DNA from 3 places in the Rhizobium sp. B230/85 genome. Region 3 is predicted to be linked to each of the others. Evidence: predicted binding sites of a transcription regulator. Region 3 holds the regulator's gene; each other region holds the start of a gene.
The links. The regulator PhoB, encoded in region 3, activates phosphate uptake and scavenging genes when phosphate is short. The targets are predictions, from matches to a motif close to TGTCATNNANCTGTCAT.
Positions count from the first base shown of each region.

Region 1 (5,159 bases), 1.5 Mb from region 3:
GCGCCGAAATGGCGTGGCTCCAGCCGCAGGACCTGTTCGATATCAGCCATGGATTTGTTGTAGTCGCCAAGCGCGTAGTTCAGCGTCGCGCGCTGGTTCCAGCCTTCGACATAGCGTGGCTTCAGGGCGATGACCTGATCGAGAAAATCGAAAGCGGCGGCGTTGCGCTTTTCGGCAATGGCCTTGGCCGCCCACTGCATCAGCAAATCGACGGTGGCACTGCCGGATTGCAACCATTCCACTTTGATCTGGTTGGCAATGCCTGCGGCCTGATCCGGATCGTGCTGGCGTCTAAGTGCCGTGAAGAGATCGTCGAGGCGCTGTTTCGGAGAGACGCTCTCGGTTTGCTGCTCTACGATCCGCGCGTCATCGGCGACTGCCATCTGCGGGGCAGAAGCAGCAAGCAAGACCGGCAGCAGCAGGGTGGGGAGCAACAGGGCACGAACAAACATGGCGGGCATGTTAGCCCGCCACCGCAGAAGATCAAAACAAATTCGATTGAACGTCATGCCGTCAGAAACCTGGTCGTCGATGTGCCCGCACACGCGGCGCGGGACGACCGACAACCAAACGGCATCCGCAAATCAGCCCTGACGAGCCTTGAAGCGCGGGTTCAGCTTGTTGATGATGTAAACGCGGCCCTTGCGACGAACGAGGCGGTTGTCGCGGTGACGAGCCTTGAGCGACTTGAGCGAATTCTTGATCTTCATTTTTTCGATCCGCGAGGTTTTAGGGGGAATGTCACATTCGCCCGTATCTTTAAACAATCAAAAGCGCGCTCTTGGCGCGCTCTTTTAGGGTGGGGAGCAGATACCGTGTCGCTTTCGCCCTGTCAACCGACTATCCGGGCTTTTTCCCGATGCTGCAGGTCATGCACAGACTAAAGAAGTGTCGTGACATGCCCCATCTTGCGGCCGGGCCGGGCTTCGGTCTTGCCGTAGAGATGCACGAGCGTGTTGTCGCGCGCCAGCCAGTCCGGAACAGCGAGGATGTCGTCGCCGATCAGGTTCTGCATGACGCAATCGGCGTGGCGGACCGGATTGCCGAGCGGCAGGCCGGCAACAGCGCGGATGTGCTGCTCGAACTGCGAGACGACACAGGCAGCTTCCGTCCAGTGACCGGAATTGTGCACGCGTGGCGCCATTTCATTGGCAATCAATTGCCCATCGGCCAACACGAAGAACTCGATGCCGATGACGCCGACGTAATCGAGCGCCGTGAGAATCGTTTTGGCAGCAGCAGCGGCGGTCGACGCGGTTTCCGGCGAGAGCCGGGCTGGCAGCGTCGAGGTGTGCAGAATGCCGTCGCGGTGAGCATTTTCGGCCGGATCGTAGCTTTCGATCGTGCCTTCCGGGTTGCGGGCCGCGATCACGGAGATCTCTCGCTCGAACGCTACGAAGCTTTCGAGAATCAGGGGGACGTTTCCGAGCGCGGCATAGCCGCCTTCCGGACTGTCATTGAGCGAGCGATAGACACGCTGCCCCTTGCCGTCGTAGCCGAGCCGGCGCGTCTTCAGCACGCCCTGTCCGCCGAAATCGGCAAGTGCCGCCTCGAGGTCGGCCTGGCTGTCGACGGCATGGAAGCGCGCTGTGGCGACGCCGCACCCGTTGAGGAACTGCTTTTCCGTCAGGCGGTCCTGCGCCATGGCCAGTGCCTTCGGCGGCGGATAGACGGGCACGCTCAGGGATAGAGATTGTGCGGCAAAGACGGGCACGTTTTCAAATTCGTAGGTCACGACATCCGATGCTGCTGCAAGTTCCGCCAGCGCTGCGGGATCGTCATAGGCGGCGACGATCTGGCGGCTGGCGACCTGGGCTGCCGGACAATCGGCCTGCGGCTCGAGGATGATGGTGCGGAAGTTCAGTCGGGCTGCGGCCATGGCGAGCATGCGGCCAAGCTGGCCGCCGCCGATGATGCCGATCGTCTGTGTCGTCATAGGTCATCCATCGGGTATTCAGCGACTGCAGCACTCTGGGCCGCCCGCCATGCATCCAGCCGGTCGGCGATATCCTCGTCATTGAGCGCCAGCACGGCGGCGGCGAGCAGAGCTGCATTTATGGCGCCGGCCCGGCCGATGGCAAGCGTGCCGACTGGAATGCCGGCCGGCATCTGGACGATGGAGAGAAGGCTGTCCTGGCCTGACATGGCTTTCGACTGGACTGGCACGCCGAACACCGGCAGCGATGTCATCGATGCAGCCATGCCGGGGAGGTGGGCTGCGCCGCCGGCGCCGGCGATGATAATCTTGAAGCCTTCGTCGCGCGCGCCCTTTGCAAAGCGTACCAGCCGATCGGGCGTGCGGTGTGCCGAGATAATGCGGGCGTCATATGTGATATCAAGGGCTTCCAAGGTATCGGCCGCATTCTTCATGGTTTCCCAGTCGGACTGACTGCCCATGATAATGGCGACAGGCGGTCTTTCGGTCATGGCGACGCGTCCCCTCAAGCGGTAATGTCCGGAATGATCTGGTCTTCGAGCTTGGTCAGCTTGTCCTTGATGACCAGCTTCTTCTTTTTCATGCGCTGAACACGGAGTTGATCGCAGCCGGTTTCGATCATCGCATTGATAGCGACGTCGAAATCCTCATGTTCCTGGCGCAGGCGCGCCATGATGAGTCTCACGTCGGCTTGATCCTGATCGGGCATGGTGTTCGTCCCCAGTCGTCGTCACGCGGAACCCTTTGGATCCAGCGGTTTAATTTCGCAAGCTCCTATCACCAAATAACGGTAACGGGAAGTTATCCGTGATCATGAATTTGCCCTGTTCAAGTCACTTTTTGGCCTTCGACATTGAAGAATTAGTATGTCACACTATTGTCGTTAAAGCCTAGAACTCCAGCGATGGATGGCTGGGGAAGGCAAGCAGAAGGAAGGTCAAATGACAGTTCAGGCTCATCTTGAATCGCTCCAGAAAAAGCATGTCGCCCTCGAAGAGAAATTGCACTCCGCGATGACCTCCCCCTCAGTGGATGACCGTGAAATCGCGGACATCAAGCGAATGAAGCTGAAAATCAAGGACCAGATCCAGCGTATTGCCACATCGGTACACTGATGCCGTAGCCGCGTTGCGGCCGGATCGGGCAGTCTGCTCCGTCGCGTCTGAAATGCGGACTTTGCACTGAATTGACGAAATTTTGCGCCAACTTCCTTTAACGCAGGGGTTGGCGCAACTGTTTGTGTGAGGTAGCTGAAAGCTTCCGTGCCTTGCGGCCAGCGGTACGGACAGAGCGGCGGGCACGGCGCTTATTGCAGCTCCGCTCGCGTTCCCGGGCAATAGGGGCCTTGCGGTTTTCCGCGACGCTCCCCTTGTCAGCAGGTCCCAACGGATTTACTCACAGACCGGAATGCCGGACTTCGTGTTCCGGCCGGATGCGCCGAATAGGAAGCCTGCATGATCTTGCCCCCAAGCCGCTGCCGTCTGGTTCTCATCGTGCCCGAGATGACCGACATCGCAGAACAGCATGCACTCGTGGCAAAGGCGCTGGAGGGCGGCGACGTCGCCTCTGTCATCATTCCGCAATACGGGCTTAACGAATTCGATTTCCAGAAATCGGCGGAAAAGCTGGTTCCGATCGTTCAGGCCGCCGGTGCCGCAGCCCTCATTGCCGGCGACAGCCGCGTCGCGGCGCGCGCCAAGGCGGATGGGCTGCATATCGCTGCCGATATTGCCGAGTTCACCGAGGCGATGGAAAAGCAGACGGCAAGCTTCATGGTCGGCGGCGGAACGGCCAAGGATCGGCATACCGCGCTGGAAATCGGTGAACTGAGGCCGGACTATATCTTCTTCGGCAAGTTCGACGGCGACTTCAAGCCCGAGGCACATCCGAAAAACGTCGATCTCGGCGAATGGTGGGCATCGATGATCGAGATCCCCTGCATCGTCATGGGCGGCACCGACCCGAACTCCGCGCTCGATGTGGCGCTCGCCGGCGTGGAGTTCGTGGCGTTGAGATCCGCTGTGTTTGCCGATGCAGCACAGGCATCGTCTGTTGTTTCTGCCGTGAATGCCTTGCTGGACGAAAAAGCGCCACGGTTTGAAGATTGATAGCAGTTCATGTCGATCTCGCACCGCTATCATCCGCCCTTGCTGTTTCTGGCGCTCCTCACCGGGTTTGCTGTTCTTCCCCCTATGGCAAGAGCGCAGTCTGCTGCGGACGGGGTCTCGAATTCCCCTAATGTCGGGGCTTTTCCGACCGAGCACATTTTACCCTCGAACGAGCCGAAGCCACAGCCTTTCAAGAAAGGCGGCGAGGCAGCACCTGTGCCTGCCGATCCCAAGGCAACCAAGCCTTCGGGTGGCATCGGCGTCCTCGATCGCATGGGCGTAGGCCTGCCGGCGCTTCCGCCGGAAAAGCCTTATACGGGCGTGGTCGACGAGGCCTATGGTGCCTTTCAGCGTGGCTACTATCTCACGGCATTCCAGAAAGCCCTGCCGCGCGCCCAACTCGGCGATCCGGCGGCACAGACGCTGATCGCCGAATTGCTGTCGCAGGGACTGGGCGTCCGGCGCGACAGCAAGAACGCCGCCTTCTGGTATGGCAAGGCAGCGGAAGGCGGAAATCCTACGGCGATGTTCAAATTTGCCCTGGCGCAGATGGAAGGCCGCGATGTCCCGCGTGACCGCAAGTCGGCCGATCAGTGGATGAAAAAAGCAGCCGATGCCGGCGAGCCGACGGCGCAGTTTAACTGGGCACAGAGTCTGACTGCCGACAACGCTGGTATCAAGGGCCTCGAGCTGGCATTGCCCTATTACGAAAAGTCTGCCGCCCAGGGCATCGCGGATGCACAATACGCCGTTTCGCAACTCTATATGTCGCTTGAAAGCGTACCGCCGGAGAAGAAGGCACAGGCGCGCATGTGGCTGGCGCGGGCGGCGAATGCCGGCTTCGACACGGCGCAGCTGGACATGGGGGTCTGGCTGATCAACGGCGTCGGTGGCAAGACCGAGCTCGAAGAAGGTTTCAAGTGGATGAAGGTCGCGGCCTATCGCGGCAACGTGGTGGCGCAGAACAAGCTGGCTCACCTCTATATCAACGGGCTCGGAACGCCCCAGGATGCGGTCGAGGCTGCCAAATGGTACGTCATTTCGCGCCGCGCCGGACTGAAGGATCCCGAACTCGAGGATTTCTATCTCGGGATCGAGGACGACCAGCAGAAGGC
Region 1 covers NZ_CP072156.1:3,309,755-3,314,913, reverse strand. Annotated here, with positions in the region: gene J5289_RS15965 (hypothetical protein) at 1-461, opposite strand, end outside; gene ykgO (type B 50S ribosomal protein L36) at 585-710, opposite strand; gene J5289_RS15955 (5-(carboxyamino)imidazole ribonucleotide synthase) at 881-1,936, opposite strand; gene purE (5-(carboxyamino)imidazole ribonucleotide mutase) at 1,933-2,427, opposite strand; gene J5289_RS15945 (YdcH family protein) at 2,442-2,645, opposite strand; gene J5289_RS15940 (YdcH family protein) at 2,878-3,051, shown strand; gene J5289_RS15935 (thiamine phosphate synthase) at 3,391-4,044, shown strand; gene J5289_RS15930 (SEL1-like repeat protein) at 4,054-5,159, shown strand, end outside.
Region 1: J5289_RS15940 (YdcH family protein) is a predicted target of PhoB. The motif match lies at 2,804-2,820, and genes of this name have one in related genera.

Region 2 (5,159 bases), 1.4 Mb from region 3:
GCGCACAGGCGCACCGCACCCTGCTGAAAGTCAAGATCGGCACCTCCGACGACGAAAGCCGTATCCGCGCGGTACGCATGGCAGCGCCGCAATCGGCGATCATCCTCGATGCGAATGAAGGATGGACGGAAGACAATCTTGCCCGCCACCTCGAGATCTCCGCCGAAGCAGGGATTGCCCTGGTCGAGCAGCCCCTGCCCGCCGGCAACGACAGGCTGCTGGCAACTATCAGAAGGCCCGTCCCCGTCTGCGCCGACGAAAGCGTCCATCACACCGGCGATCTCGAAAGCCTCCGCGACCGCTACGACGCCATCAACATCAAGCTCGACAAGACAGGCGGGCTGACGGAGGCCCTCCGCATGAAGGCAGATGGCGAACGGCTCGGCTTCCGGATCATGGTCGGCTGCATGGTCGGCACCTCGCTGGCGATGGCACCGGCGCTGATGCTGGCCCAGGACGCGGCCTTCGTCGATCTCGACGGACCGCTGCTGCTTTCCCGCGACCGCGAACCCGGATTGCGCTACGAGGGGTCGCTGGTCTTTCCACCGCTCTCGGAATTGTGGGGCTGAAGGCGCGAGGCGACGACGATCATGGCGAGCCCGGCAGCGGCGATCAGCGCCATCAGGTAGAAACCCGACGTGCCAAGCCAGCCGTAGACATAGCCGGAGGCGATGGTCGCGATGCCGAGGCACATGCCGTTATAGAAGAAGTAGACGCCCTGGGCCGACGCCTCCTGCGTTTCCTGCACCGTCGCCACGATGCGGCGCTGCACCCCGATATGGACGCAGGCATAGGTGAAGGCGTGAAAGCACTGCAGCACGAAGTGGCCGGCAAAGCCGAGGTCCATCGGAAAGACGATCCACCGGCAGACGCACATCGCAGCGCCGAAGCGCATCAGGGTCCAGGCGCTGAACCGGCGCCCCAACCGCTTGGAGAGGAAGAAGATCGTCACCTCGGCCGCCACCCCGGCGCTCCAGAGTATCCCCACCTGCGTGCCGGAAAAGCCGATCTGGTGCCAGTAGATCGAAGCGAATGTGTAGAACAGCGCATGGCTTGCCTGCTGGACCGAAACGCCGATCATGGTCAACAGCAGGCGCGGATTACTGAGCGCATTGCCGATGGGCGGCGCCTTGATGTCGAGCGGCAGGCCGCGCCGCCGCGTCGGCCCGATCCGGGGACAATAGAGCGCCATCGCAGTCGTCAGGATGAAGCCGATAACCATCAGCGGCAGAACCATCCTGCCGCCGAACGCGCCGATCACCTGGCCGCCAATCAGCGTCGAGACAATGAAGGCTATCGATCCCCACACCCGGGTCGAGCCGTAGTCGATCCCCCAGCGCCGGACACCGGAGATGGTAATCGACTCGACCACCGGCAGGTATGGCGCATAGGTGGCGCCCTGCAGCGCATAGACCAACAGGACGGTCGCGAAGTCGTCGGTCCAGAACAGCGCGATAGCGGTCAACAGAGACAGGCCTCCCGACCAGAGAAGCACGGTCGCCCGCTCCCGCATCCTGTCGGCAAACAGCGCCACGACAGGCGCCACCAGCACACGCACGACCATCGGCAGGGCGAGAATGATGCCGATCTGCTGGTCGTTGAACTTCAGGGTCGCGAGGAACACAGGAAAGAACGGCAGGGCGATGCCGTTGACGATCAGCGGGGCACAATAGGACAGGGCGCTGCGCAGCCGGAAATAGGCAGGAGCCTCCCTGCCCGTCGAAGTCATCGTTGCGGGAATCATGACAATGCCTGATTTGGAAACGCTGATTCCCTACCACGCATTCGCCATCGCGCCTACGGCGCCTTCAGGTCGGTGGGAAATTCAAGGCGCTGGAAGGCCTTGTCCGCTCACTCGGCAGCGGTCATACCGGACGCCGCCTTTGCTTCGGCCATCATCAGCGCAAGGTCCATGGCCGGGCGCGACGGCAGGCGATCCTGGCGGCTCTCGGCCACGGCAGTAGCAGGCTTCGCGTCGAGGATCTGGCGCCAGGTGATCAGTTCGAAGCTTCCATCCTCATGCTCGGCAATCGCCGTACAGCTTTCAACCCAGTCGCCGGTGTTGATGTAGCGCAGGCCATCGATGTCCTCGATGACGGCATGGTGGATATGGCCACAAATGACCCCGTCGGCATGGTTGCGCTTGGCCTCTTCGGCCACCACGCGCTGGAACTCGCCGATGAAGTTGACCGCATGCTTGACCTGCTGCTTGGCCCAGGCTGAGAACGACCAGTAAGGCATGCCGAGCCGGCAACGAATGCTGGCGAGCGCGATATTCAACACAATGGCGACGTCGTAGGCCCAGTCGCCGAGATAAGCGAGCAGCCGGGCGTTGCGCACCACGACATCGAACTCGTCGCCGTGCAGCACGAGATATGTCTTGCCGTCGGCAGTGGTGTGGATCGCCCGTTCGGCGACCTCGATACCGCCGAAATGGTTGCCCGGGAAATCGCGCAGGAATTCGTCGTGATTACCGGGGATGTAGACGATGCGCGTGCCCTTGCGCGCCTTGCGCAGGATCTTCTGGACGACATCGTTGCAATCCTGCGGCCAGTACCAGCTGCGCTTCAGCCGCCAGCCGTCGATGATGTCGCCGACGAGGTACAGGGTATCGGCTTCGTGATAGCGCAGGAAGTCGAGAAGATAGTCCGCCTTGGCGGCCTTCGATCCCAGATGAACGTCGGAAATGAACAGGGTTCGGAAGTGTCGAGTGTCCATCAATGTCTCCACGAACGTAATGCCCGTGCCCCAATCTTCGCTGTGCCCGGAATAATCAGACTCGTGTTTCAGGAAGATGACATCACATCCAATTCGAGCGCGAAGATGGCGTAGCTTACCCTGCCGCGCATCGGCAAAATCTTGCCGCCCTGCCACAATTCCGTACTGTGCACCCCCGAGGATTGTTGTATGCAGTGACGTGAAATCGTTAGACGAATGGTAATGGAGAAGCGTGATGGACCCGCAGGATGCATCGAAGGCACAGAAGAACATGACCAGCGGTGACCTCGACGAACAGGCGCTTTTCTTCCACCGCTATCCCCGTCCGGGCAAGCTGGAGATCCAGGCGACCAAGCCGCTCGGTAACCAGCGCGACCTGGCGCTCGCCTATTCGCCGGGCGTTGCCGCTCCCTGTCTCGCCATCCGCGACAACCCTGAAATGGCTGCCGAATATACATCGCGCGCCAATCTCGTGGCCGTCATATCGAACGGCACGGCCGTGCTTGGCCTTGGCAATATCGGTCCGCTGGCCTCAAAGCCGGTGATGGAAGGCAAGGCCGTACTGTTCAAGAAGTTCGCCGGCATCGACGTCTTCGATATCGAGATCGAGGCACCGACCGTCGACGAGATGGTCTCGACGATCTCGGCACTGGAGCCGACCTTCGGCGGCATCAATCTCGAGGACATCAAGGCGCCCGAGTGCTTCGACGTCGAGCGCCGCCTGCGCGAGATGATGAAGATCCCGGTCTTCCACGACGACCAGCACGGCACTGCGATCATCGTCGCCGCCGCCATCCTGAACGGCCTGGAACTGGCCGGCAAGACGATAGAGAACGTCAAGATCGTCGCATCCGGTGCAGGCGCTGCCGCCCTCGCCTGTCTCAACCTTCTCGTCATCCTCGGCGCCAAGCGCGAAAACATCTGGGTCCACGATATCGAGGGCCTGGTCTACACCGACCGCAACGTGCTGATGGACGAGTGGAAATCCGTCTATGCCCAGCCGAGCGACAAGCGGACGCTGGCCGAATCGATCGGCGGCGCCGATGTGTTCCTCGGCCTGTCGGCCGCTGGCGTGCTGAAGCCGGAACTGCTGGTGCAGATGGCCGAAAAGCCGCTGATCATGGCGCTCGCCAATCCCAACCCCGAAATCATGCCGGAACTCGCCCGCGCCGCCCGGCCTGACGCGATGATCTGCACCGGGCGCTCGGATTTCCCGAACCAGGTCAACAACGTCCTCTGCTTCCCCTACATCTTCCGCGGCGCGCTGGATTGCGGCGCGACGACGATCAACGAGGAAATGAAGATGGCGGCGGTGCGCGCCATCGCAGCCCTTGCCCGCGAAGCCCCCTCGGATGTTGCCGCCCGCGCCTATACCGGCGAAACGCCGATCTTCGGCCCGGAATACCTGATCCCCTCGCCCTTCGACCCGCGCCTGATCCTGCGCATCGCTCCGGCCGTCGCCAAGGCTGCGGAAGAGAGCGGCGTGGCGCTTCGCCCGATCACTGATTTCGACGCCTATCTCGATACGCTCAACCGCTTCGTCTTCCGCTCCGGCTTCGTCATGAAGCCGATCTTTGCAGCTGCCAAGCTCGCTCAGCCGAAGCGCGTCGTGTTTTCCGAAGGCGAAGACGAACGCGTGCTGCGCGCCGCCCAGGTGCTGCTCGAGGAAAACACGGCCGTGCCGATCCTCATCGGCCGCCCCAGCGTCATCGAGACACGCCTGAAGCGCTACGGCCTGAAAATCCGCCCGCACACCGATTTCGAAGTCATCAACCCGGAAGACGATCCGCGCTTCCGCGATTACGCCGACCTCTATTTCTCGCTTGTCGGCCGCAGCGGCGTCATCCCGGAGGCAGCCCGCACAATCGTCCGCACCAACACCACCGTCATCGGCGCACTGGCGCTGAAGCGTGGCGACGCCGATGCACTGATCTGCGGCCTCGAAGGCCGCTACGAGCGGCACCTGCGCGTTGTCCGCCAGATTATCGGCAAGCGCGCCAATGTCCGCGACTTCTCGGCCATGAGCCTGCTGATCTCGCAACGCGGCAACACGTTCTACACGGACACCTACGTCAACTTTAATCCGACGGCCGAAGAGATTGCCGAATCGACAGTGCTGGCAGCGGAGGAAATCCGCCGCTTCGGGATCACGCCACGCGCCGCCCTTGTCTCGCATTCGAACTTCGGCTCGCGCGAATCGGAGAGCGCCACGAAGATGCGCAATGCCCTCAGGCTCATCCGGCTTGCAGCCCCCGATCTAGAGGTCGATGGCGAAATGCACGGCGACAGCGCGATTTCCGAGCATCTGCGCCGCCGCGTCATGCCGGATAGCACGCTGACCGACGAGGCCAACCTGCTGGTGTTCCCGAACCTCGATGCGGCCAACATCACGCTTGGCGTTGTCAAGGAGATGATCGACGGGCTGCATGTCGGCCCAATCC
Region 2 covers NZ_CP072156.1:2,431,599-2,436,757, forward strand. Annotated here, with positions in the region: gene dgcA (N-acetyl-D-Glu racemase DgcA) at 1-569, shown strand, start outside; gene J5289_RS11825 (MFS transporter) at 521-1,744, opposite strand; gene J5289_RS11830 (UDP-2,3-diacylglucosamine diphosphatase) at 1,852-2,718, opposite strand; gene J5289_RS11835 (NADP-dependent malic enzyme) at 2,954-5,159, shown strand, end outside.
Region 2: J5289_RS11830 (UDP-2,3-diacylglucosamine diphosphatase) is a predicted target of PhoB. The motif match lies at 2,784-2,800, and genes of this name have one in related genera.

Region 3 (5,159 bases):
GGTCCCGAGCCGAGGATCTTCCCATCGATTTCGCCGATAGCGTCGTTATCCTTGCCGGGATAGTCCAGCGTCGAAAGTATGTGCCGGATCAGGTTGAGACGGGCGCGACGCTTGTCGTTGGCGTGGAGAACGGTCCACGGCGAATAGTCCGTGTGGGTTTCCTTCAGCATCCGGTCGCGCTTTTCGCTGTAGTCGTCCCACTTGTCGAGGGCGGCGATATCCATGGATGACAGCTTCCAGACCTTGCGCGGATCGTGGCGCCGGTCGTGAAAGCGTTTCAGCTGCATTTCCCGGCCGATGTCGAGGTAGAACTTGAAGAACATGATGCCCTCATGCTCGACGATTTTCTCCATCTGCGGCGCCTGGTGAAGGAACTGCTCGTACTGCTCCGGCGTGCAAAACCCCATCACCGGCTCGACCCCGGCGCGGTTGTACCAGGAGCGGTCGAACAGGACGAATTCGCCCGATGTCGGGAATTGGTCCACGTAACGCTGGAAATACCATTGTCCGGCTTCGCGGTCGTTCGGCTTGCTGAGTGCCACGACCCGCGCGAGGCGTGGGTTCATGTGGGCGGAGGTCGCAAAGATCGCACCGCCCTTGCCGGCAGCATCCCTGCCTTCGAAAATCGCCATGATCCGCTTGCCCGTCGCCTGCAGCCAGAACTGTACCTTCACGAGTTCGATCTGAAGCGCTTTCAGATCGTCCATGTATTCGCTGCTTTTCAGCTTTTTCTTATAAGGAAAGTGGCCGGACGACAGCGCCTTGTCTGCAACCCAGTCGGGCAGAACGGGGTCGTCGACGTCGAAGATACGCCGTTTGCCGTGCAGCCCCAGCTCGACCACACGGCTTTCGACTTCGTCTCCCATAGATCCTCCTCGGGCCCTTGGCCTGTATTTGCCATTAGGGGCTCAGTTTGTAAAAATTATAAACCGGCTCAGAAGACACATATTTACCGTGTCATTTCAAGCCTTCCGCCGACTATGACTGGCGAGGGAGCCCAACGGTTCCACGACTGTGGATAGTGCTGAAAACTTCTGTCATGAATTTGCTATATCAGTCCGAGTCTTAGACGTGTGGACGTAGAATCGGACCGGCGGCGTTGGAAGAGAATACATCAATTTTAAATCGGCTCGGGCAGCGCTTGAGGCAGGAAAGAGCGATCCTGATTCTGGCCGTGCTGGTTGCCTTGCTGGCCATGGCGGAGGGTACCGACGTGGTGGCCATCCTCGCCGTGCTGCTGGTCGTGGTTGCCGTTGCCCTGCTGCGCGCACCCCTGGTGGCGCGCAGGGCGCAGCCGGCGAAAGTCGAGCCGGCGCCGGTAGATCTGGCGGCAGTCCTGAGGCCGATGACCGCAGGCCTGGCTGGTCTCGACATGCCAGTTCTGGTGCTGGATCGCGAGGCGTCGGTGTTCTATCAGAACCCTGCTGCAGAGCGGGCGCTCGACCTGTTCCCGATTGGCGCCCACCTGTCGGCAAAGCTGCGCTCGCCCGGCATTCTCGACATGGTGCGGGAAACGATTGCCACCGGCGTGCCCAACCAGATCGAGCATTCCGAGCGTCTGCCGTCGGAGCGTGTCTTCATCGTGCGGATTGCGCCTGTCGAGCTGGCGCTCTCCGATCTCGGCAACCAGACATTCTTCCTGCTGTCGTTCCGCGATGTCTCGGAGTTGCGTCATATCGACCGCATGCGGTCGGATTTCGTCGCCAACGCCAGCCATGAGTTGCGCACGCCATTGGCCTCGCTGCGCGGCTTCATCGAGACCATCCAGGGGCCAGCGCGCAACGATCCCAAGGCGCAGGAGCGCTTTCTGGCGATCATGTTCGATCAGGCGACCCGCATGAGCCGGCTGGTCGACGATCTCCTGTCGCTGTCGCGGCTCGAGTTGAAGTCCCATCTGGCGCCGGACCAGAAGGTCGATCTCGTGCCGCTGCTTGGCCATGTGCGCGATGCGCTGGTGCCGCTGGCGATGGATCTCGATGTTACTATCAACCTGCATATGCCATCAGGCAAGGCGGAGGTGACCGGTGATCGCGACGAGCTGGTGCAGGTGTTCGAAAACCTGATCGAGAACGCCTGCAAGTACGGTCAGGAGGGCAAGCGCGTCGACGTGACGTTGCGCAACAAGCCCGGCGAGCCTGTGGAGGTCACCGTGTCCGATAGCGGCGGCGGCATTCCGGCCGAACACGTGCCGCGCCTGACCGAGCGGTTTTATCGCGTCAGCGTCGAAAACAGCCGGTCCAAGAAGGGCACAGGCCTCGGGCTCGCCATCGTCAAGCACATCCTAACCCGTCACCGGGCCAGGCTGATCGTCAAATCCGAAGTCGGCCGCGGCACGGATTTCACGGTACGCTTCTGAATAACCTGGTGGCGCTTTGTTCGGGGCTGTGAAAATTGAATTAATTCAATGATTTCGATTGTCATAATTGTTTCATTGGCCTGACATAAAAGGGCGAGCATTAGGCCGATATCAAAAAGGGCCTCGAAAAGGCGAAACGCGTTGCCGTCGCCGCGCCGAGCAGACCTACGTTCCGTGACGCCTTTCAATTGAGGATAGAAAATGGTTTCGACACACATTCATTCCGCCTACGACGAAGATTTGAAATTCCTGACGCGGCGCATCTCCGAGATGGGCGGCCTTGCCGAGCAGATGGTCGGTGAATCCGTCCGCGCGCTGGTCAATGGCGATGTCGGGCTGGCTCAGAAGGTCATCTCCGACGATACGATCCTCGATCATGCCGAGCGCGAAGTCGGCGACAAGGCGATCCTGACGATTGCCCGCCGCCAGCCGATGGCTGCTGACCTGCGCGAAATCATGGGCTCGATCCGGATCGCCGCCGATCTGGAACGCGTCGGCGACCTCGGCAAGAACACGGCCAAGCGCGTTATCGCCGTGCAGGGCACCGGCGTACCGCGCAGCCTGGCGCGCGGCATCGAGCATCTGTCCGAGCTGGCGCTCGTCCAGTTGAAGGAAGTTCTCGACGTCTACACGACCCGCTCGCCTGACAAGGCGGTCTCCATCCGCGAGCGCGACGAGGAAATCGACGCGATGTACACCTCGCTGTTCCGCGAGATGCTGACCTACATGATGGAAGATCCGCGCAACATCACCACCTGCACGCATCTGCTGTTCTGCGCCAAGAACATCGAGCGCATCGGCGACCACGCCACCAACATCGCCGAGACGATTTTCTACATGGCGACCGGTGCATTGCCCGAGGGCGACCGCCCGAAGGACGATACTGCCAACACCGTCGGCGCCATGACGGAATAGGCCTGAAGGGTTTTTGAAGGAGAGCGGGCCCCATGGTTCCGAGAGTTGCCGTCGTAGAAGATGAAGAAGCGCTGAGCGTGCTGCTGCGCTATAACCTTGAAGCAGAAGGTTTCGAAGTCGATACGATCCTGAGGGGCGATGAAGCCGAGATGCGCTTGCAGGAGCGCATTCCGGATCTCCTGATCCTCGACTGGATGCTGCCGGGTGTGTCCGGCATCGAACTTTGCCGCCGCCTGCGCATGAAGCCGGAGACCGAACGTCTGCCGATCATCATGCTGACGGCGCGTGGCGAAGAGAGCGAGCGCGTCCGGGGTCTTTCCACCGGCGCAGACGACTATGTCGTCAAGCCGTTCTCGACGCCGGAACTGATGGCCCGCGTCCGCGCCATGCTGCGCCGCGCCCGCCCGGAAGTGCTGTCCAGCGTGCTTCGCTGCGGCGACATCGAACTCGACCGCGAGACGCACCGGGTTCATCGCAAGAGCCGCGAGGTCCGCCTCGGCCCGACAGAATTCCGGCTGCTGGAATTCCTGATGGCATCGCCAAGCCGTGTGTTTTCCCGCTCGCAGCTGCTCGACGGCGTCTGGGGCCATGACATCTACGTCGACGAACGCACCGTCGACGTGCATGTCGGCCGACTGCGCAAGGCCCTGAACTTCTCCAACATGCAGGACGTCATCCGCACCGTGCGCGGCGCCGGCTATTCCATGGAAGTCTGAGGCTGGAGTGCAGGCGCCGATGATCTGGTGCCGGTGCCATCCAGTCAGTGCATTTAGCGGGCTGACACTACTAGGGTTGGCAATCATGCATTGCCAGCCATCTGCCCGGGGTCATACCGAAGGCGGCCCGGAAATGGCGGGTAAAATGTGCCTGATCGGCAAACCCCGCTTCTGCCGCGGCTCCGGCAAGGCCATAGCCGGCACCTAGCAGGCGCTTGGCTCGGTCAAGGCGGCGCATGACGAGATAACGGTGCGGACTGGTGCCGAAGGCTCGCCGGAACTGCCGCGACAGTTCGTAACGGTCCAGACCGCTGATCGCCTCCAACGTTTCGGAACTGACACCCTCCTCGCAATGTTCGGTCAAAAAATCACGCGCCAGCAGAACAGCTGGACGATCGATTCTCGTGGGTGCTTTCCTCGGGTCGTCGGCCTGTTGGAAGAGTCCCGCCGTCAGCCGCGCAACCGCGTCGTCCATCGCCAGATCGTTCGGCGCATGGTCGAGATCCGAAAGGACGTCCGCCAGCGCAGACAATAGGCCAGCGTCAGTCACGACGGGATCGCGGACGAACGGCAGGGCCCGATTGCCCGCCTCGAGGAGGCCGACCAGCGCGGGCGGCAAATAGAGCATCCGGTAAATCAGTCCGTCGTCGGTGCCTGCCGCGCCATCGTGGACTTCATCGGGATGCAGCACGATCACGTTGCCGGGACGGCTGAAGCGCTCCGCGCCGCGATAGCGGAACGTCTGGACACCACGGAGGGTCAGACCCAGTGCATATGTGTCATGTCGGTGCGGCGAAAAGCCGTTGCCGTGGAAGCGCGCTTCCATGCGCTCGATGCCGTGGCTGGAGGCGGCGATGCTCAATCCGTCGCGAAAACCGCTCTTGCACGAACGTTCAAGACCGAGGGCATGGGCAGGCGCTATTCGATCGGTTCTTTCGATGCCTTCCATGGAGTTCTTGTACATGTTCGATACCAAAATCGCGATTGTCATCCGCCATGACCTCGCTACCTGGCAGAAGCTCAACGTCACGGCCTTCCTTGTGAGCGGGATCACTGCCCAGTCGCCGGAAATCATCGGCGAAACATACCGGGATGCTCTCGGCCATGTCTACAATCCCATGAGCGTTCAGCCGATGGTCGTGCTTGTGGCGGATCAGGACGTGCTAAGGACT
Region 3 covers NZ_CP072156.1:1,001,204-1,006,362, forward strand. Annotated here, with positions in the region: gene ppk2 (polyphosphate kinase 2) at 1-866, opposite strand, end outside; gene phoR (phosphate regulon sensor histidine kinase PhoR) at 1,142-2,356, shown strand; gene phoU (phosphate signaling complex protein PhoU) at 2,558-3,271, shown strand; gene phoB (phosphate regulon transcriptional regulator PhoB) at 3,304-3,987, shown strand; gene J5289_RS04770 (AraC family transcriptional regulator) at 4,058-4,978, opposite strand; gene J5289_RS04775 (DUF2000 family protein) at 4,950-5,159, shown strand, end outside.